Regions from separate parts of the Cupriavidus sp. 30B13 genome, predicted to be linked through region 2. Evidence: predicted binding sites of a transcription regulator. Region 2 holds the regulator's gene; each other region holds the start of a gene.
What was found. Region 2 encodes LexA, which represses DNA repair genes until DNA is damaged. Its sites were predicted from a motif close to ACTGTATNNNNATACAGT; they were not measured.
Positions count from the first base shown of each region.

Region 1: the regulator LexA is predicted to act here: its motif matches at 5,092-5,109, upstream of dinB (DNA polymerase IV).
Region 3: the regulator LexA is predicted to act here: its motif matches at 2,691-2,708, upstream of imuA (translesion DNA synthesis-associated protein ImuA).

Region 1 is NZ_CP188223.1:1,982,279-1,988,851, reverse strand. It holds gene tig (trigger factor) at 1-777, opposite strand, end outside; gene mnmC (bifunctional tRNA (5-methylaminomethyl-2-thiouridine)(34)-methyltransferase MnmD/FAD-dependent 5-carboxymethylaminomethyl-2-thiouridine(34) oxidoreductase MnmC) at 1,077-3,077, opposite strand; gene ACKI2N_RS09160 (23S rRNA (adenine(2030)-N(6))-methyltransferase RlmJ) at 3,268-4,125, shown strand; gene ACKI2N_RS09155 (hypothetical protein) at 4,517-5,008, shown strand; gene dinB (DNA polymerase IV) at 5,173-6,336, shown strand.
Region 2 is NZ_CP188223.1:2,463,833-2,470,405, reverse strand. It holds rRNA gene ACKI2N_RS11315 (23S ribosomal RNA) at 1-1,259, shown strand, start outside; rRNA gene rrf (5S ribosomal RNA) at 1,393-1,505, shown strand; gene ACKI2N_RS11305 (DUF808 domain-containing protein) at 1,636-2,565, opposite strand; tRNA gene ACKI2N_RS11300 (tRNA-His) at 3,148-3,223, opposite strand; gene ACKI2N_RS11295 (hypothetical protein) at 3,360-3,530, opposite strand; gene lexA (transcriptional repressor LexA) at 3,651-4,307, opposite strand; gene ACKI2N_RS11285 (asparaginase) at 4,554-5,552, shown strand; gene rpsF (30S ribosomal protein S6) at 5,654-6,028, shown strand; gene priB (primosomal replication protein N) at 6,124-6,423, shown strand; gene rpsR (30S ribosomal protein S18) at 6,427-6,573, shown strand, end outside.
Region 3 is NZ_CP188224.1:1,370,012-1,376,584, forward strand. It holds gene ACKI2N_RS25235 (Bug family tripartite tricarboxylate transporter substrate binding protein) at 1-62, shown strand, start outside; gene ACKI2N_RS25240 (HpcH/HpaI aldolase family protein) at 64-843, shown strand; gene araD (L-arabinonate dehydratase) at 856-2,595, shown strand; gene imuA (translesion DNA synthesis-associated protein ImuA) at 2,766-3,671, shown strand; gene ACKI2N_RS25255 (Y-family DNA polymerase) at 3,604-5,160, shown strand; gene ACKI2N_RS25260 (error-prone DNA polymerase) at 5,262-6,573, shown strand, end outside.

The sequences.
Region 1 (6,573 bases), 480 kb from region 2:
TTCCGGCAGGTGCGCCCACTCGATCTTCTTCAGCGTGACGGTGAACTCGGCGGTCTTGCCGGCCACTTCCTTGCCGTGGTAGTCCTCGGGGAAGGTCAGCGGGAAGCTCTTGCTTTCGCCGACCTTCAGGCCCAGGGCTGCCTGCTCGAACTCGGGCAGCATGCGGCCTTCGCCCAGCACGAAGGCGAAGTCGTCCGCCTTGCCGCCGGCGAATTCCACGCCGTCGATCTTGCCGACGAAGTCCAGCGTGACGCGGTCGCCGTTCTGGGCAGCCGCTTCGCCGCCGCCGTCGCCGTGCTCGCCGGCTTCGCCGCGCGTGTGGTAGTGCACGCGCTGCTTGCGCAGGATGTCGATGGTCTTGTCGACTTCGGCATCGGTGATTTCGGTCCGGGTGCGGGTCACTTCGGCAGTGGCCAGGTCACCCAGCTTGACTTCCGGGTATACCTCGAAGGTGGCGTCGAACGCCACTTCGTCCTCGGCGACGCCGTCGGTCTTGACTTCGAAACGCGGCTGGCCGGCGACCTTGACGTCCTGTTCCTTGGTGATGTCGAAGAACTTGCGGGCAGCCTTGTCGTAGCGCACTTCGAACTCGACTTGCTGGCCGTACTGCTTCTCGACCATCTTCATCGGCACCTTGCCGGGACGGAAACCGGACATCTTCACCGTCTTCGACAGGCGAACCAGACGATCCTGCTTTTCCTTTTCGACTTCGGCCTTGGGAATGGCCAGGGTCACCTTGCGGTCCAGTTTGCCAAGGTTTTCAATGACATTCGACATGGTCGTTGATCCAATCCAGAGATGTTGTTGTGTTCGTAAGCGCACCCCGCCCGCGCGCCCGGCATGAAGCGGGGCAATGCGCGGCGGCGAGCGCCGGTGCCAGTGCGAAGTCCTGTCCGCAAGCTTGCCGGCATGCGCTGAAAACCGCGCCCCGGAGCTTCCGGGCACAGGCCCCGCGCAAACGGAAAACGGGGATTATCGCATGGTTTTCGTTCGCTTCCGGCAGTTTTTACCCGGTAACGGACTCGGAACCGCGCGGCGCGCCGGCTTCGGCAGGAACCTCCGCGGCTTCTCCGCCATCACCCGCCGCCGCCCGCCAGCCCCTGCCGCAGGGCGCGCACCAGCAGCCGCGCCGGATCGATGGCCTCGGCCAGCTCCAGCTCGAGCGGCAGCGGTTCGCCTTCGATCTGGCTGGCCAGCAGTTCCGCCCCCAGTGCGGCCCATGTGAGGCCGCGCGAGCCATATGCAAGGGCGGCGTAGAGGCCGGGCTGGCGCGGCACGTCGCGCAGGCGCGCGCCGCGCAGCGCCGGGGCGTCCTGTGCGGCCCGCTGCTCATCGGCGATGGGGCCGATCAGCGGCAGGCGGTTGTGCGACACGCTGCGCACGCCGACATAGCCGCGCAGCGCGGCGGGATCGAGCCGGCGCGCGGCAGCGGCCAGCCCGGGCAGCAAGGCGCCGAGCCTGGCCAGGTTCTCGGCGTGCACGTCGGCGCGCTCGCGCAGGTCGTCGCCCTCGGGCGCCGCCGGTTCGTAGCTGGAGCCGACCCGCGCGCTGCCGTCGCCGGCGCGCGGCAGCAGGTAGCCGGTGCCGGTCACCACGCAATCGGGCCAGGCGCCGAGCTGGTCGACCTGCGCCGCCGCCAGCGTGGTCAGTTGGCCGCGCACCCGGTCGATCGTCATATGGCGCAGCGGCAGCAGCCGCAGCGCCTCATGCGCATTGGCGAGCACCACCACCGGCGCCCGCGCCAGCACCGCGCCGGTTCCGTCGAGCGCCTGCCAGCCGTCGCCGTCGCGCGCCAGCCGCGCCACGCGGCAGCCGAAGCGCGCCGTCAGCGCCGCGCCGGCCTGCGCCAGCTGCGCGCCGCAGAGATCGGGCGGCGCCGCCCAGCCGCCCTGCTCGAACCACAGCCCGCCCAGCGGCACCGCCGCGCCGTGCGCGCGCGCGGCCTCTGCGGCTGGCATCCAGCGCGCGAATGCCTCCGGAAACCCGAGCGCGGCAAGCGCGGCCTGCTGGATGCGCGCGTCTTCCTCGCCGGCGCCGATCTGCAGCACGCCGCATTCGTTCCAGCCCGGCGCGTGCCCGGCCGCCGCGAGCCCCGCCCAGCAGCGCAGCGACGCGAGATTGCCGGCGCGCGACAGCCGCGACAGGATGCTGTCGTCGGACGACAGGTGCGGATGCATGGCCGCCGCGCGGTGAGCCGAAGTCTGCCGCGCCGGGCCGTCGTGCGTGTCGAACAGGCTCACGCGCCAGCCGCGCACGGCCAGCCGCTCGGTCACCGCGCAGCCCGCCAGCCCGGCGCCGATCACGATCGCGTGGCGCTCGGGCCAGGCCGCGGGCACCGGCGGCGGATGCCGGCGCCGGGCGCGTTCGGCGGGAAAGCGCCCCACCGTCATGTGCCACTTGCTGCCGTAGCCGGTCGCGCGCTTCGCTTCGAAGCCCGCGGCCTGCAGGCCGCGGCGCACCAGGCCGGCCGCGGCGAACGTCGCCACCGTGGCCTCGGGCCGGGCCAGCCGGGCCAGCCGCTTCATCAGCGGCGGCTGCCACATTCCGGGATTGCGCTCGGGGGCAAAGCCGTCCAGGTAGAACGCGTCGGCACCCAGCGCCAGCCGCGGCAGCATGGTGTCGACATCGCCGAAGGCGAGCGTCAGCACCACCGCGCCGCCCTCGAACTCAAGCCGGTGCATGCCCGGCAGCGCCAGCGGCCAGGCATGCTGCAATTGCGCCGCCAGCGGCGCCAGCTCCGCCGCGCCGGACATCCTGGCGTGAACCACGGCCAGGCCTTCGCGCGAAAACGGATGCTTCTCGATGGAGACGAAATGCAGGCGCCGGCAGCGCCGCGGATCGGCCCGCCACGCTTGCCACGTCGCCAGGAAATTCAGGCCCAGGCCGAAGCCCGTTTCCAGGATCACGAACTGGTCGCGGCCGCCCCACGCCTGCGGCAGGTCGTTGCCGCCGAGGAAAACGTGGCGAGCCTGCGCGAGCCCGCCTTCGTCGCTGTGGTAGACGTCGCCATAGCGCGTCGAATAGGGCGGCCCGGCATCGGAGAAGACGGGCTCGGCGAGATCTAAGGCGCGGGACATGGAACGGGAAGGAACGTCTGGGATGAGGGAAATCCGGAGCACGGCGGCCGGCGCGGCGAACTGCCGACTGACGGCCGGCGGACGGCCCCGAGCGCGGGCGATGGTAGCATAGCGCCCTGCGCCGCAGCCCGCCCCGCCCGGCTTCGCGCGCCCTTCTGCCGCCTCTCTTGCGCTTTTCTTGCGCTTTGTCATGTTCAGCTATCGTCACGCCTTCCATGCCGGCAACCACGCCGATGTCCTCAAACACGCCATCGTGGTCCAGTTGCTGGAACAGCTGACACAGAAGGACAAGCCGTTCTGGTATATCGATACGCATGCCGGCGCCGGGCTGTATGCGCTGGACCATGCATACGCGCAGAAAAAAGGCGAGTTTGAAACGGGCATCGCCCGCCTGTGGCAGGCCGCCGCCGCCAGGCGGCCCATGCCCACCGTGCTCGAGGACTACCTGGAGCAGGTGCGCACCCTCAACCCGGACGGCAGCCTGCAGCACTACCCGGGCTCGCCGTGGCTGGCCTGGCAGATGCTGCGCGACGCCGACCGCCTGCGCCTGTTCGAGATGCACCCCACGGAAATCCAGGTGCTGCGCGACAACTTCCGCGGCGCCGGCCGCCGCGTCATGCTGTACGACGGCGACGGCTTCACCGGCATCAACGCCATCCTGCCGCCCGCGCCGCGCCGCGCGCTGGTGCTGGTCGACCCGTCCTACGAGGACAAGCAGGACTATGCGCGCGTGGTGCGGACCCTGCAGGACGGACTGCAGCGCTTCGCCACCGGCGTCTACGCGATCTGGTATCCCCAGGTGCAGCGCCGCGAGTCGGTGCAGTTGCCGGTGCAATTGAAGAAGCTGCCGCTCAAGAGCTGGCTGCACGTGACCCTGACGGTCAAGCAGCCCGTCGCCGGCGGCCTGGGCCTGCACGGCAGCGGCATGTTCGTCGTCAACCCGCCGTGGCGCCTCAAGGAAAACCTGGAAGCGGCCATGCCGGCGCTGGTCTCGCTGCTGGGCCAGGACGCCGGCGCCGGCTTCACGCTCGAGGCCCGGGAAAACTGAGTCGCCGCCCGCTCGCCGGCCTGGTCCCCCGGCCGAGCGCCGCCGTCATGGTGTCCACCCGGCCCCGCGTTTCGCGTCAGCATGATGACAAGCCACACGGACGGCCAGACATGACACGACATAGGCGCGGGAAAAACCAGATCTAAGCATCTTCTACTTGGCCCGCGCCCGGTAAGACCGTAGGATCATTCCCCAAAACCCCGGCGCAAGGCTGCGAGACCCGGCGTGCCCGCAATACGGCGGCACATCCCGCGCGCACCCGGACGCACCCGAACGCACGGGGCTGCATCAGCATGGCAGGCCGCCAGCCAGGCGCGGCCACCTGCTTGCCGGACCGGACCGGGCATCACAAGACCGGCCGCCGGAAATCGGTTCAAGGGTCAAGGGTCATATGAAAACACTGAGCGGAGCCCATAACGGGTGGGCCCCGGATGCCGACACGTCCGACCGGGGCATCTGGAAGAACACCATCGCGGCGGCCAGCCACGCGCTGGAAACCGTCGCGCTGATCGAGCACGGCGTCGGCATGACGCTGCGGCTGCAGCGCAAGGTGCGCGAACTGCGCGAACGCCTGCGCACCACCCAGGCCGAACTCGACCGCTACCGCGCACTGCATGCCCATGCGCTCGAAGCGCTGCGCACCGCCGGGCCGGCCGCCGCGGACGACGCCGGCAAGCTGCGCGCCGACGGCGAAGCCCTGCGCATGCGCCATCGCGCCTACAAGCTGCTGATCGAACACTACGCCCGCACCGGCTCGCCGATCGACCTCGCCGTCTTCGCCGCGCAGCGCCGCCAGGTGCTGCAGCACATCCTGTTCCAGCAGCGCCGGGGCGTGCCGGCAACGCAGATCAGCGTCGACGACATCGCCTTCCTGCTGCGGTAAGCGCCGCACCTGCTTTGCCCGGCGAGGCAAAATAAAGGCCGCCCTCGGAGGATTCCCATCAGGCATGCGGAATCCTCCGATATACTGTATATGCATACAGTCATCGAGGCGCCCTACCCCCACCACGGCAGGACAGAGGCGTCGCCAATCCCAGCCCGCCGCCAATGCCATCCGCCATCCGCCGCATCGCCCACCTTGACATGGACGCGTTCTACGCTTCCGTCGAACTCCTGCGATACCCGGAGTTGCGCGGCAAGGCCGTGGTGATCGGCGGCGGGCGCAACGCCACGCCCGAAACGCTGCCGGACGGCACCCGGCGCTTCGCCCGCCTGCGCGACTACGCCGGGCGCGGCGTGGTCACCACCTCCACCTACGAGGCACGCGCGCTCGGCGTGTTCTCGGCCATGGGCATGATGAAGGCCGCCCAGCTCGCGCCGGACGCCATCCTGCTGCCCACCGACTTCGACTCCTACCGGCACTACTCCCGCCTGTTCAAGGCCGCCGTCCACGCCTTCACCGACCAGATCGAAGACCGCGGCATCGACGAAATCTACATCGACCTCAGCGACGTGCCCGGCGAGCCGGCCGAACTCGGCATGCGCATCAAGCAGGCGGTGCGCGAAGCCACCCGGCTGAGCTGCTCCATCTGCATCGCCCCCAACAAGCTGCTCGCCAAGATCGGCTCCGAACTCGACAAGCCCGACGGCCTTACCCTGCTCACCGCCGCGGACATCCCCCTGCGCATCTGGCCCCTGCCCGTGCGCAAGGTCAACGGCATCGGCCCCAAGGCCACCGAGAAACTCGCCGGCCTGGGCATCGCCACCGTCGGCGACCTCGCCCACGCCGACCTTGGCCTGCTGCAAAGCCATTTCGGCCGCAGCTACTCGGCCTGGCTCGCGGAAATCGCCCAGGGCCGCGACGAGCGCAGCGTCGTGGTCAGCTCGGAACCCAAGTCCATGAGCCGCGAAACCACCTTCGAGCGCGATCTCCACCCGCGCCAGGACCGCCAGGCCCTCTCCGGGATCTTCACCGGCCTGTGCCAGCGCCTGGCCGAAGACCTGCGCCGCAAGGGCTACGTCGGCCGCACGGTCGGTGTCAAGCTGCGCTACGACGACTTCCAGACCGTCACGCGCGACCTCAGCCTGCCCGAGCCCACGGCCGACGCCGTGCTGCTGCGGCGGGCCGCCACGGAATGCGTGAAGCGGGTCGCGCTGGACCGCAGGATCCGGCTGCTGGGAGTGCGCGTCAGTGCGTTGACGGTGGCGGCGGAGAACGATCTGGCGCCGTTGCCGGTACAGGGGGAATTGCCGTTCGACGAAACCGGCTGACCGGGCGCCCGGCGGGCAAATTCCGGACTGTCCGGACTAGTACGCAATATCGAGAGAATTCCGTATTGCGCTTAGGAAAATTCGCCGCCATTGCCTCGCTGTGTTGATGGATTCTAGTAAGCCGGCCCGCAACCGGCGCATTTCATCCATCGATTCAGAGAGACGCCATGTCGGAAGCCAGACCGCCGGAAAGCACGCTTGCCCTGCCACCCCCTGCCGTCGCCCTGTGGCAATGGC
Region 2 (6,573 bases):
TTCTAAGGCGCTTGAGAGAACTCGGGAGAAGGAACTCGGCAAATTGGTACCGTAACTTCGGGATAAGGTACGCCCTTGTAGCTTGACTGGCCTGCGCCAGGAGGGTGAAGGGGTTGCAATAAAATGGTGGCTGCGACTGTTTAATAAAAACACAGCACTCTGCAAACACGAAAGTGGACGTATAGGGTGTGACGCCTGCCCGGTGCCGGAAGATTAAATGATGGGGTGCAAGCTCTTGATTGAAGTCCCGGTAAACGGCGGCCGTAACTATAACGGTCCTAAGGTAGCGAAATTCCTTGTCGGGTAAGTTCCGACCTGCACGAATGGCGTAACGATGGCCACACTGTCTCCTCCCGAGACTCAGCGAAGTTGAAGTGTTTGTGATGATGCAATCTCCCCGCGGCTAGACGGAAAGACCCCATGAACCTTTACTGTAGCTTTGCATTGGACTTTGAACCGATCTGTGTAGGATAGGTGGGAGGCTTTGAAGCGTGGACGCTAGTCTGCGTGGAGCCGTCCTTGAAATACCACCCTGGTTTGTTTGAGGTTCTAACCTTGGCCCGTGAATCCGGGTCGGGGACAGTGCATGGTAGGCAGTTTGACTGGGGCGGTCTCCTCCCAAAGTGTAACGGAGGAGTTCGAAGGTACGCTTGGTACGGTCGGACATCGTACCTAAAGTGCAATGGCAAAAGCGTGCTTAACTGCGAGACCGACAAGTCGAGCAGGTGCGAAAGCAGGACATAGTGATCCGGTGGTTCTGAATGGAAGGGCCATCGCTCAACGGATAAAAGGTACTCTGGGGATAACAGGCTGATACCGCCCAAGAGTTCATATCGACGGCGGTGTTTGGCACCTCGATGTCGGCTCATCTCATCCTGGGGCTGTAGCCGGTCCCAAGGGTATGGCTGTTCGCCATTTAAAGAGGTACGTGAGCTGGGTTTAAAACGTCGTGAGACAGTTTGGTCCCTATCTGCCGTGGGCGTTGGAATCTTGACGGGGGCTGCTCCTAGTACGAGAGGACCGGAGTGGACGTACCGCTGGTGTACCTGTTGTCTCGCCAGAGGCATCGCAGGGTAGCTATGTACGGAAGAGATAACCGCTGAAAGCATCTAAGCGGGAAACTCGCCTGAAGATGAGGATTCCCTGGAGGCTTGACCTCCTTGAAGGGTCGTTCGAGACCAGGACGTTGATAGGCTGGGTGTGGAAGCGCAGTAATGCGTTAAGCTAACCAGTACTAATTGCCCGTAAGGCTTGATCCTATAACCAGTGTGTTTCTGCCTGGTTGAGTGTATCGCGTGCCGCTGCCCAGCAGCCTGGCCGATACAAGACACAACCTGACTACATCCCTATTTGCTGTGTTGGCCAGTTCGCCAGCACGGCACACCGTTTATGCCTGGTGACCATAGCGAGTTGGAACCACCCCTTCCCATCCCGAACAGGACCGTGAAACGACTCCACGCCGATGATAGTGCGGATACCCGTGTGAAAGTAGGTAATCGCCAGGCTCTCCCTTGAAACCCCCCAGTACCTCCTACTGGGGGGTTTTGCTTTTGGGCGGCGACGATAAGCTCGCGACGATAAAATCAGATCCGCGTGCCCCTTGCCGTGCGATAGCGCCTGATCCGGCTATGGCGTCTAGTCGGACGATTGCCGCAAAATCCGCATCCCGCGTTTGACCGCCATCACCACCACGGTGACCAGCGCGCCTGCCGCAATGCCTGCCGCGCCATTGACGAGCAGGGGGACAAATATCCCGATACCTCCTCCCAGGCCTGGCAAATCTGCCAGCAACGTGTGGGCGAACTCCGTCACCTGGTGCGCGCCAGGAAATCCATGTACAAGAATCCCGCCGCCGACCAGGAACATGGCCACCGTACCCGCTACCGAGAGCGCGCGCATCAACCATGGCGCCATGCGCAGGATGGCGTGGCCGGTGGCGCGCGCAGCCGCCGACTGCCGCTGGCGAAGATAAATCCCGGCGTCATCCAGTCTGACGATGCCGGCCACCAGGCCGTAGACGCCTGCGGTCATGACAAGCGCGATGACCGACAACACGGCCACCTGCGTGCCGAACGTCGCCTCGGAAACGGTGCCAAGGGAGATCACGATAATCTCCGCGGACAGGATGAAGTCCGTGCGGACCGCGCCGCGAATCTTGGTTTTTTCAAGCGCCGCCGGATCCATTGCCGGAGGCCGGCCATGGCTAGGCCCTGCATCTGAAACCTTCCGATGCAGAAGACTGTGCGTCACCTTCTCGAATCCCTCGTAGCAGAGAAAGGTGCCTCCCGCCATCAGCAAAGGCACGATCGCCCAGGGAACCGCCGCACTGATCGCAAGTGCCGATGGCACCAGGATTGCCTTGTTCCGCAACGAGCCCTTCGCCACCGCCCACACTACCGGCAGCTCGCGGTCGGCTTTCACATCGCTGACTTGCTGGGCGTTGAGAGTGAGATCGTCGCCGAGTACGCCGGCGGTATTCTTGGCGGCGACCTTGCTCATGGTCGCCACGTCGTCAAGGATGGACGTGATGTCGTCGATCAGCAGCAGCAGGCTCGAGCCGGCCATGTCCAATCTCCTGGATGTGGTGTCGTCAGGATAATGCCATCCCCTGTAGACGACATGCCGCCGCGGCGCACGGATAGCGGTCCGGAACCCCAGACAGAAAAAGAAAACCCCGCCGGGCACGGATGCCCGGCGGGGACAGGAAGCCGCGCCGTGCCCAGCGGAGGGCGACGATGCGAGATTCAAGGCTAGCAGGGCAAAGGGGCGCTGACTGTCAACAACTGTCACCGTGGCAATCTGCCCATGTCACCGAAAAAAATGCCGCTGGACCTGGGGAGAGGCGCAGCGGCATCGTGAAGTGTCGAATATGGGCACCAAGCGGAAAGGTGCCACGACCAGCATAAGAGGCAATGCATCGTCTGGCTGTCAACAATTGCAAACGGTCCGACCCGCGCGAAGGGCGGCTGGGAGTATCGGCTGGGGCAATGACGCGGATCGACGGCGGGCGAAATGCCGCTGGAGGACTACGGACGTGGAAGAAGGGCGCATTTCCGCCGGGGGAATTGGCGCGGATCGATATGGAAAGCCGAAGCCCAAAACAAAAACAGCGCCTTGGCTAAGGCGCTGTTTTGTAGAACGAATTCTTGGGGTGGCTGATGGGACTCGAACCCACGACGACAGGAATCACAATCCTGGACTCTACCAACTGAGCTACAGCCACCGTCGTTGTCTTTCAGCTGAGTGCTGATCGACGAAAAACAAGATTATACAAACTTCAATAACGGATGGCTAGTACTTCGCTCAAAAAAATCTGGAAGCCGGCGCAGGCCCGCATAGACAGGATCCTGGCGCCGTCCTCATGCGGAAAGCTTGGGCAGGTCTTCCAGTTCGAGCATGCGGCAGATGGCGGCCATGCTGCCAACCATGGTGCGGCGCTGCGCGCCCTGATAGATGCGCACGCCTTTGGACTGGCGGAACGGCACGGGCTTGACGGGGCGGCGGGACGAGAAGCGGTTGGCTGGCAGCATGGCTACACCTGATGATTTGCAACAACGGTTGACGGCACCCGCGGGGCGGATGGGGTTGGCATATCGGGTGCAGCTCGAGGCGGGCGAGCCCGCTCCAGCCGCACTTGGGGCTTGGGACTTTCAGAACGCGCCGGTACGGATCAGGCCGACGGCAATGCCTTCCAGGGAGAACTCTTCCCGGTCCGGCTCGACGATGATGTTGGTGAAATCGGGGTTTTCCGCGATCAGTTCGATCGTGTCGCCGCGGCGGTTGAGGCGTTTGACGGTGACGTCGTCGCCGAGGCGGGCCACCACGATCTTGCCGTTGGCGGCTTCGCTGGCGCGCTTGACCGCGAGCAGGTCGCCGTCGAGGATGCCGGCGTCGCGCATGCTCAGGCCGCGCACGCGCAGCAGGTAATCAGGCTGGACCTCGAAGACGGAGGCATCCACCTGGTACTGCCGGTCGATGTGTTCCGCGGCCAGGATCGGGCTGCCAGCCGCGACGCGTCCGACCAGCGGCAGCGTCAGTTGCATGACGCCGGCCATGGGCAGGGAGAACTGGTCGGGAAGTTCGGAATCGCTGCGCGACACCTTGAGGCGGATGCCGCGCGACGCGCCGGGCGTGAGCTCGATCACGCCCTTGCGGGCCAGCGCGCGAAGATGTTCTTCCGCGGCATTGGGCGAAGAGAAGCCGAACTTGGCGGCGATCTCGGCGCGCGTCGGCGGAAAGCCGGTGTGCTGAAGGGTGCTGCGAATCAGGTCGAAAATCTGCTGCTGCCGCGGTGTCAGGGTCGCCATGGTCGCCGTTGTTCGCTGTTATTAGAGGGCACTGTATGTTTAAACAGTATGCTGTGATTTTATACAGTATCGAGTGAAGTGCAAGCGGAATTTTTGGGCACACGCTCATGGACAGGCGCTTCGCAACGCGCTAGCGCGGCGGAACGCTTTGCGGGGCGGCGGTATCGGCGGGGTTACAATCCGCGCACGCGCCATCGTTCTGATCGAGCGTCTTCCGATTCCAGGCTTCCCGAATACGTCCCCGCCATGTCCTCACTGCGTCGCGTCGTTGTGCTTGCCACCGGCGGTACCATTGCCGGTTCCTCGTCCAATCCCGCCAGCAGCGCCAAGTACCAGGCGGCCACCGTGCCGGTGACGGCGCTGCTCGGGGCCGTGCCCGCGCTGGGCGAGGTGGCGCGCATCGAGGCGGAGCAGGTGGCGCAGGTGGACAGCAAGGACATGTCGTTCGCGCTCTGGTCTAAGCTGGTCGAGCGGATCCGTTTCTGGTCCGCGCAGCCTGACGTCGCCGGCATTGTCGTGACCCACGGCACCGACACGCTGGAGGAAACGGCGATGGTGCTGCACCTGGCTTGTCCGGCCACGCTGCCTGTCGTCCTGACTGCCGCCATGCGGCCGTCGACCTCGCTGTCCGCCGACGGGCCACTGAACCTGCTCGATGCGGTGCGCGTGGCCAGCCATGCGGAATCGGCGGGGAAGGGCGTGCTGGTGGTGATCAACCAGGAAATCCACGCCGCGCGCGATGCCGTGAAAGCCCATGCGGCGGCGGTGAACGCCTTTGCTTCGCCGCTGGGCGGCCCCATCGGTTATGTGCAGGACGATTTCGTCTGTTTCACCCGTGCCCCGATGCGGCTGCCCGCCGTGCCGATGCCGGTGCCACGGGCATGGCCCCAGGTGGAAATCGTCGCCAGCTACGCGCAGCCAGGGCGGGTAATGGTCGACGCGCTGGCCGCGGCCGGCGTGGACGGCCTCGTGGTGGCGGCCGCCGGCAATGGCTCGATCCACCAGTCGCTGGCGGAGGCGCTGGCCGAGGCAGCCGCGGGCGGCGTGGCGGTCGTGCGCAGTTCGCGTACCGGGGCGGGGCATGTGGCGATACCGGCCCCTCCGCGGCCTGCGGCCGGCATGTTCGTGTCGGCCGGCGACCTGAATCCGTATAAGGCGCGCGTGCTGCTGCTGCTGGCGCTGGCTGCCGCGCCCGGGCTGGCTGCGGATCCGGCGGCGCTGCAGGCCACCTTCGCCAATAACTGAAGCAGCTTGCCCTGTGCGTTGAAAGCGCGCTATAATTTAAGGCTATCCAACCTTGCTACACCGGACATGGCGCCCGGGTGGCTTATCCAAAAGGAGCGTCAATGCGTCATTACGAAATCGTATTTATCGTCCATCCGGACCAGAGCGAACAGGTCCCGGCCATGATCGAGCGTTACAAGACGCTGGTCACCTCGCAGGAAGGCCAGATCCATCGCGTGGAAGACTGGGGCCGCCGTCAGATGGCCTACATGATCCAGAAGCTGGCCAAGGCTCACTACGTTTGCCTGAACATCGAATGCGGCAAGGAAACCCTGGCTGAACTCGAACACGCGTTCAAGTTCAACGATGCGGTGCTGCGCCACCTCATCGTTCAGACCAAGAAGGCCGAAACCGCACCGTCCCCGATGATGAAGGAAGTGCAGCGCGAAGAAGCCCGCAAGGCCGCGCAACAAACCACTGAAGGCCAGGCCGCCTGAGTGCGGACCGCTGCGGTTGCTGACGGCGCCGGATATTCCGCGCGCCGCGGCGGCACGAGCGGGCATGGGAACGGGTACCGCCAAGGGAGGCAGCGTTGAACCAGTTGAGGCTCTGCGCAACCCTCGCCGAACGCGATGCCCTGCGCTATACCCCGGCCGGTGTCCCCGTCGTCAACTGCATCCTGCAGTACGCGGGCGAGACCGTCGAGGCGCAAACGCCCAGGCAGGTGGAATTCGCCATCGCCGCCATGGGAATCGGGCAGATCGGACAACGGCTCGAGCGCACACCGCTCGGCGCCATGCTCGACTGCGAAGGATTCCTGGCCCGCAAGCACCGCAACAGCAAGGCTCTCGTCTTTCACATCACTGGATGTAAAGCATTCGAAAAGGATTGAATCATGGCATTCGTCAAACGTGACAACAAGAACAAGAAGCGCTTCCAACAGCAGAACCCGCTGTTCAAGCGCAAGCGCTTCTGCCGCTTCACCGTGGCCGGCGTGGAACAGATCGACTACAAGGATCTGGACACCCTGAAGGATTTCATC
Region 3 (6,573 bases), on a different replicon from region 2:
TGCACACCGAAGCGCCCAAGTGGGCAAATCTCGCCAAAGCCGCCAACATCAAGGCCGACTGACATGAAAACACCTGACACCCTGCGTCCGAACCGCTTCAAGGAAGGCTTGCGCGAGGGGCGCAAGCAGCCCGGCCTGTGGCTCACGCTCGAAAGCCCCCATGCCACCGAGGTGCTGGCCGGCTCCGGCTACGACTGGCTGCTGCTCGACATGGAGCACACCTGCGTCGACGTCTCCCAGGTCATCGACCATCTGCGCGCCGCGCAGGGCGGCACGGCCGAACTGGTGGTCCGCATCCCGTCCAACGAGCCGGTCGTGTTCAAGCGCCTGCTCGATGCCGGCATCCGTTCGTTCATGGTGCCCTTCGTGCAGTCGGCCGAGGAGGCGCAGCAGGCCGTGGCCGCCACGCGCTATCCGCCGCACGGCATCCGCGGCGTGAGCGGCAACATGCGCGCCAACGGCTTCTCGCGCATCAAGGACTACAGCGAGCGCTATGCCGAGGCGCAATGCATCGTGGTGCAGATCGAGTCGCCGGTGGCCGCCGCGGCCGTGCGCGAGATCGGCGCGGTCGACGGCGTGGACGGGCTGTTCGTCGGGCCCAACGACCTGGCCGCCAACATGGGGTTGTACGGCCAGCCGGGCGCGCCCGAGGTGAAGGCGGCGATCGCGCGCATCCTGGCCGACATCCGCGCGGCCGGCAAGGCGCCGGGCATCCTGAACTTCAACCCCGCGCAGGCGCGCGAGCTGCTGGCGATGGGCTACGACTTCATCGCCGTGGGCTCCGACCTGTCGATCCTGGCGCGGCGCAGCGAAGCCCTGCTCGCAGAAATCACCGCCGCCTGAGAGCCACCCGCCATGAGCAGAAAGCGAATTGAACTGTCCCAGCTGCGCAGCCAGCGGTGGTTCGGAGCGGCCGGCCAGCCCGGCAACCACAAGTCCTATCGCACCAAGCAGATGGGCTACACCAGCGAGGACTTCCAGGGCAAGCCCGTCATCGGCATCCTCAGCACGTGGTCCGACCTCAACAGTTGCCACACGCATTTCCCGCAGCGCATCGAGGAGGTCAAGCGCGGCGTCTGGCAGGCCGGCGGCTTCCCGGTGGTGATGCCGACCCTGAGCGTGGGCGAGACCTACGTCCGCCCCAGCACGCTGATCTACCGCAACCTGCTGGCGATGGACGCGGAAGAGATCCTGCGCTCGCACCCGATCGACGGCGCCGTGCTGCTGGGCGGCTGCGACAAGACCACGCCCGGGCTGCTGATGGCGGCCGCCTCGGTCAACATCCCGGCCATCTTCGTGCCCGCCGGCGCGATGCTGCGCGGGCACTGGCGCGGGCAGCAGATGCTGGGCACCGGCTCCAGCACCTGGCAGGCCCTGGCCGACTACCGCGCCGGCAAGCTCGACGAGAAATCGTGGCGGCAGGTCGGCGAGGGCACGGCCCGCTCGCCGGGCACCTGCAACACCATGGGCACGGCCTCGACCATGACCAGCATGGCCGACGCGCTGGGGCTCACCCTGCCGGGCGCCAGCTCGATCCCCGCCGTCGACGCCACGCATTCGCAGATGGCGTCGACGTCCGGGCGCCGCATCGTCGAGATGGTGTGGGAAGACCTGCGGCCGAAGGACATCGTGACGCGCCAGAGCTTCCTGAACGCCGTGGTCACGGACATGGCGCTGTCCGGCTCGACCAACTCCCTCATCCACCTCGTGGCGATGGCGCGCCGCCTCGGCGTCGAATTGTCGCTGGACGATTTCTCGCGCGCCAGCGAAACGGTGCCGGTGCTGTGCAACCTGCAGCCCAGCGGCACCTACCTGATGGAGGACCTGTTCTACGCGGGCGGATTGCTGGCCCTGCTCAAGCGCATCGCCCCGCATCTCGACCTGTCCTGCCAGACGGTCACCGGCCGCACGCTGGGCGAGAACATCGAGCAGGCCGAGGTCTATAACGACGACGTCATCCGCACCGAGGAAAACCCGGTCTACGGCGCCGGCGGGCTGGTGGTGCTGCGCGGCAACCTGGCGCCGCGCGGCGCGGTGCTCAAGCGCGCCGCCGCCGAGCCCCGCCTGCTCCAGCACACCGGCCCGGCCGTGGTCTTCCGCAACTTCCAGGACATGCTCGCGCGCGTGGACGACCCCGACCTGCCCGTGACCGCGGACAGCGTGCTGGTGCTGCAGGACAGCGGCCCGACTGGTGCGCCCGGCATGCCGGAATGGGGCATGCTGCCGATCCCGAAGAAGCTGCTGGCGGCCGGCGTGCGCGACATGGTGCGTATCTCCGACGCGCGCATGAGCGGCACCAGCTACGGCACCTGCGTCTTGCACGTGTGCCCGGAAAGCCGCGTGGGCGGGCTGCTGGGGCTGGTGCGCGACGGCGACCTGGTGCGCCTCGACACCGAGGGCCGCCGCCTCGACCTGCTGGTCGACGAGGCGGAGATCGAAGCGCGGCGCAAGGCCTGGGTGGCGCCGCCGCCGCACTACGAGCGCGGCTTCGGCCTGCTGCATATCGAGCACGTGCTGCAGGCGGACGAGGGCTGCGACCTCGATTTCCTCGCCAAGCAGGGCACCGTGCCCGATCCGGAAGCGCGCTTCTCGTAGGCGGGGCCTCGCGTCTGCCACTCGTCTCGGCGCCGTCCCGCCACGGGGCGGCGCTTCCGGCACTCCCTCCCATCTCCCCTTGCGCCAATCCGAATACTGTATAAACATACAGTATTCGGAGATTTCGCCTCATCCGCCGGATAAGGCAGCCACGAGGCCGCAAGCGTCACATGAATTCCCTTGTTTTTCCCGGCTCGCACGAGCCGCCACCCGATGCGTCGTCGCCCGGTTGCCTTCTGGACCGGCCTGCCGAGGCAGACCGCCATGAGGCGCTGAACGCGCTCGCGCGGCGCCATCCCGGCCTGTGGCGCGCCGGGCAGCTTGGCCGCGCGGGCCACGCGGGCAGCGTGCCGGCGCTGGAGACGGGCCATGCGGCGCTGTCGGCCGAATTGCCGGGCGGCGGCTGGCCGCTGGGAGCCCTGACCGAGCTGCTGCTGGCCGAGCCCGGCGTGGGCGAGCTGCGCCTGCTGCGGCCGGCGCTGGCCGCGCTGGCGGCGGCGCAGCGGCGGCTGGCGCTGGTGGGGCCGCCGCACTTGCCGAATGCCGCCTGCCTGGCCGGCTGGGAGCTGCCGGCGCGGCAGGTGTTCTGGGTGCGCGCGCCGGCCGGCGCGGGCAAGGCCGCGGCGCAGGCCGACGTGCTGTGGGCGGCGGAGCAGGTGCTGCGCAGCCAGGCCTTCGGCGGAGTCATGGTGTGGCTGCCCGCGGCGCGGCCCGAGGCGCTGCGCCGCCTGCAGGTGCTGGCGCAGGCGGGCGACGCGGTGGTGTGGGCCATGCGCCCGGCCAGCGTGCTGCGCGAGTCGTCGCCGGCGGTGCTGCGGCTGCTGCTGGCGCCGGCGCCGGGCAACGCGCTGTCGATCACCTTCCACAAGCGGCGCGGGCCGGTGCGCGAGCAGCCGCTGGTGCTGCCGCTCGGCGAGATGGTGGCGGTGCCGGGCCGTCCGTCCGCGCGGCGGCCCGCGCCGGCGCAGGCGCCGCGCGTTTCACCGGCCGTTGCGGGAGAGCAAGACCATGTCGTACTGGATCGCGGTGCATCTGCCGCGCCTGTCGCTGGACGCGCTGCAGCCGAACTGGCCTGAGCCGGACGCGGCCGCCGCGGTCCCCGGCGTGCTGCATCACGGCGTGCCGGTGGCGGTGATGGAGCGCGAGCGCGTGGTGCTGGCCAATACCCCTGCGCTGGCACTGGGCGTGCAGGCCGGCATGCGGCGCGGCGGCGTGCAGGCCTTGTCGGCGCGGGTGGTGCAGCTCGAGCGCGAGCCGGCGGCGGAGGCGCAGCTGATGACGGCGCTGGCGCTGGCGCTGCTGCATTTCTCGCCGCACGTGACCTTGCACCCGGACCCCGAGGCGGCCACGGTGATGATCGATGCGGGCGCCAGCGTGCGGCTGTTCGGCGGGCATCGCGCGCTGTGCCGCGCGGTCTATGCGCGGGTGCGCCGGCTGGGCGTGTTCCTCCAGCTCGGCTGCGCGCCGACCGCCTTCGGCGCGGCGTGGCTGGCGGCGCAGCCGTTCCGGCGCGACCGCCGCGGCGCCATGGTGCGCCCGGCGCGGCGCGCGCTGCGGCCGGCGCGCATGGCGCGGCTGCTGGACCGCCTGCCGGTGGGCATGCTGCATAACGTGGCCGACGAAGGCTGGCTGGACGGCATCGGCTGCCGCACCGTGGGCGAGGTGCGCCGCCTGCCGCGCGCCGGTTTGCGGCGCCGCCTCGGCGCGGACGTGCTGGTGCGGCTGGACCAGGCCTATGGCGCGGTGCCGGTGCGCTTTACCTGGTTCAGCGCGCCGCCCGCGTTCGCGCAGCGCATGGAACTGCCGGGCCGCACCGAATCGGTCCAGGGCGTGATGGCCGGCGCGCAGCGCCTGCTGCTGGCGCTGGGCGGCTGGCTGGCGGTGCGGCAGGCCGGCGTGACGCGCCTGGCGCTGCGGCTCGAGCATGAGCGCTACCGCCTGGGCTGCGAGACCCCGGCCACGCCGGTGACGGTGAGCCTGGCCGAGCCCAGCCGCGATCCGGCGCACTTGGGCCGGCTGCTGCAGGAGCGGCTGGACAAGGTGCAGTTCACCGTGCCGGCGGTGGGGCTGCTGCTGGCGGTGGAAGCCATGCAGGACTGCCTGCCGCGCAGCGCGGCGCTGTTTCCCGACCCGGGCGGCACGCCGGCCGGGCTGGGCCGCCTGCTCGATACCTTGATGGCGCGCCTGGGCCGCGAGAACGTGCTGCAGCCCCGGCCGCTGGCGGACCACCGGCCCGAGTGCGCCAGCCGCTGGTGCCCGGTGGACGAGATGCCGGCGCGCGCGGCGGCGGCGGCGGCCCCGCAGGCCTGGCCCGCGCGCCCGCCGTGGCTGCTGGCGCAGCCGCTGCCGCTGGCCGTGCAGCGCCACCGGCCTTGCCACGGCGGGCCGCTGGTCCTGCTGTCGCGGCCCGAGCGCATCGAGTCCGGCTGGTGGGACGACGCGCTCGCCACGCGCGATTATTTCGTCGCCGAGCGCGCCGACGGCCTGCGCTGCTGGGTCTACCGCCAGCGCCCGGGGCGCGAGGAGGGCGGTGAATACCGCTGGTTCCTGCACGGGCTGTTCTGAGGGCCGCTTCGCTTCGCGGCTTGGCTTCACGGCTTCACCTCATCGCTTTGCCTCATCGCTTTGCCTCACGCGTCGCTTCACATTCGGTATCCGTCTCCATCATGTCCAGCCAGCCAGCCGCTCCTTCGTTTTCCGCCTTGCCGGCCGCGCTCTCGGCGCTGCTGCCGGGCTTGCCCGCGCTACCCGATTACGTGGAGCTGCACTGCATCTCGAACTTCACCTTCCTTGAAGGGGCCTCGCATCCGGTCGAGCTGATCGAGCGCGCGTTCGCGCTCGGTTATGGCGGCCTCGCGCTGACCGACGAATGCTCCGTGGCCGGCACGGCGCGCGCGCACCACGCGCTCAAGGACCTGCGCGAGCGCGCCAGCGACGCGCTCGCGCGCAGCGCGGCGCGGCTGGCCGCGGGCCTCGACGCGGGCGAGGACGAAGAAGACGAGGACGACCTGGATGCCCTGGCCGCGGAAGAGGCGGAAGAGGGCGAAAGCCACGAGCCGGGCGCGCAGGACGTCCTGCTGGACGCTGCCGGCCCCGGCGAGGCCGCCGAGGCCCGCCTGCGGCGCCACGAAAAACTGTCCGCCATCGCGGCCGCCGCGCAGGCATTCCGCCTGCTGATCGGCAGCCGTTTCACGCTTGCCGGCCAGGATGGCGAGCCGGCGCTGCGGCTGGTGCTGCTGGCGCAGGACCGCGAGGGCTTCGGCAATCTCTGCGAGTTCATCACGCTGGGCCGCCGGCGCGCGGAAAAAGGGGCCTACCGCCTGCACCCGGAGGACATCGCCGCGCCCACGGGGGAGCAGGCGCACCTGCGCGGCATGCCCAACTGCGTGGCGCTGCTGCTGCCCGCGTATTGCCCCGAGCCACAGGCGCTGCTGCGGCAGGCGCGCTGGATGCGGCAGGTCTTCGGCGAGCGCGCCTGGATCGCGCTCGAGCAATTGCAGGGCCATGCCGATGCGCTGCACCGGCTGCGGCTCGAGGACGCCGCGGCGCAGGCCGGCGTGCCGCTGGCGGCGGCGGGCGCGGTGACCATGCACGTGCGCTCGCGCAAGCCGCTGTCCGACGTGCTCAGCGCGATCCGCGCCGGGCAGACGCTGGCCGAGTGCGGCATGGCGCTGGCGCCCAATGCCGAGCAGCACCTGCGCATGCGCCAGCGGCTGTCGCGGCTCTATCCGCGCGAGGCGCTGGCGCAGACGCTGCGCATCGCCGGCCTGTGCGATTTCTCGCTGGATACGCTGCGCTACGAATATCCGGAAGAGCTGGTGCCCGTCAGCCTGACGCCGTTCAGCCACCTGTACAGCGAGACCATCAAGGGCATGAGGATGCGGTTTCCCGATGGCCTCGATCCCAAGTGGAAAAAGCAGTTGAAGGAGGAACTCGCCCTGATCCAGGAAAAAGGGTACGAATCGTTCTTCCTCACCG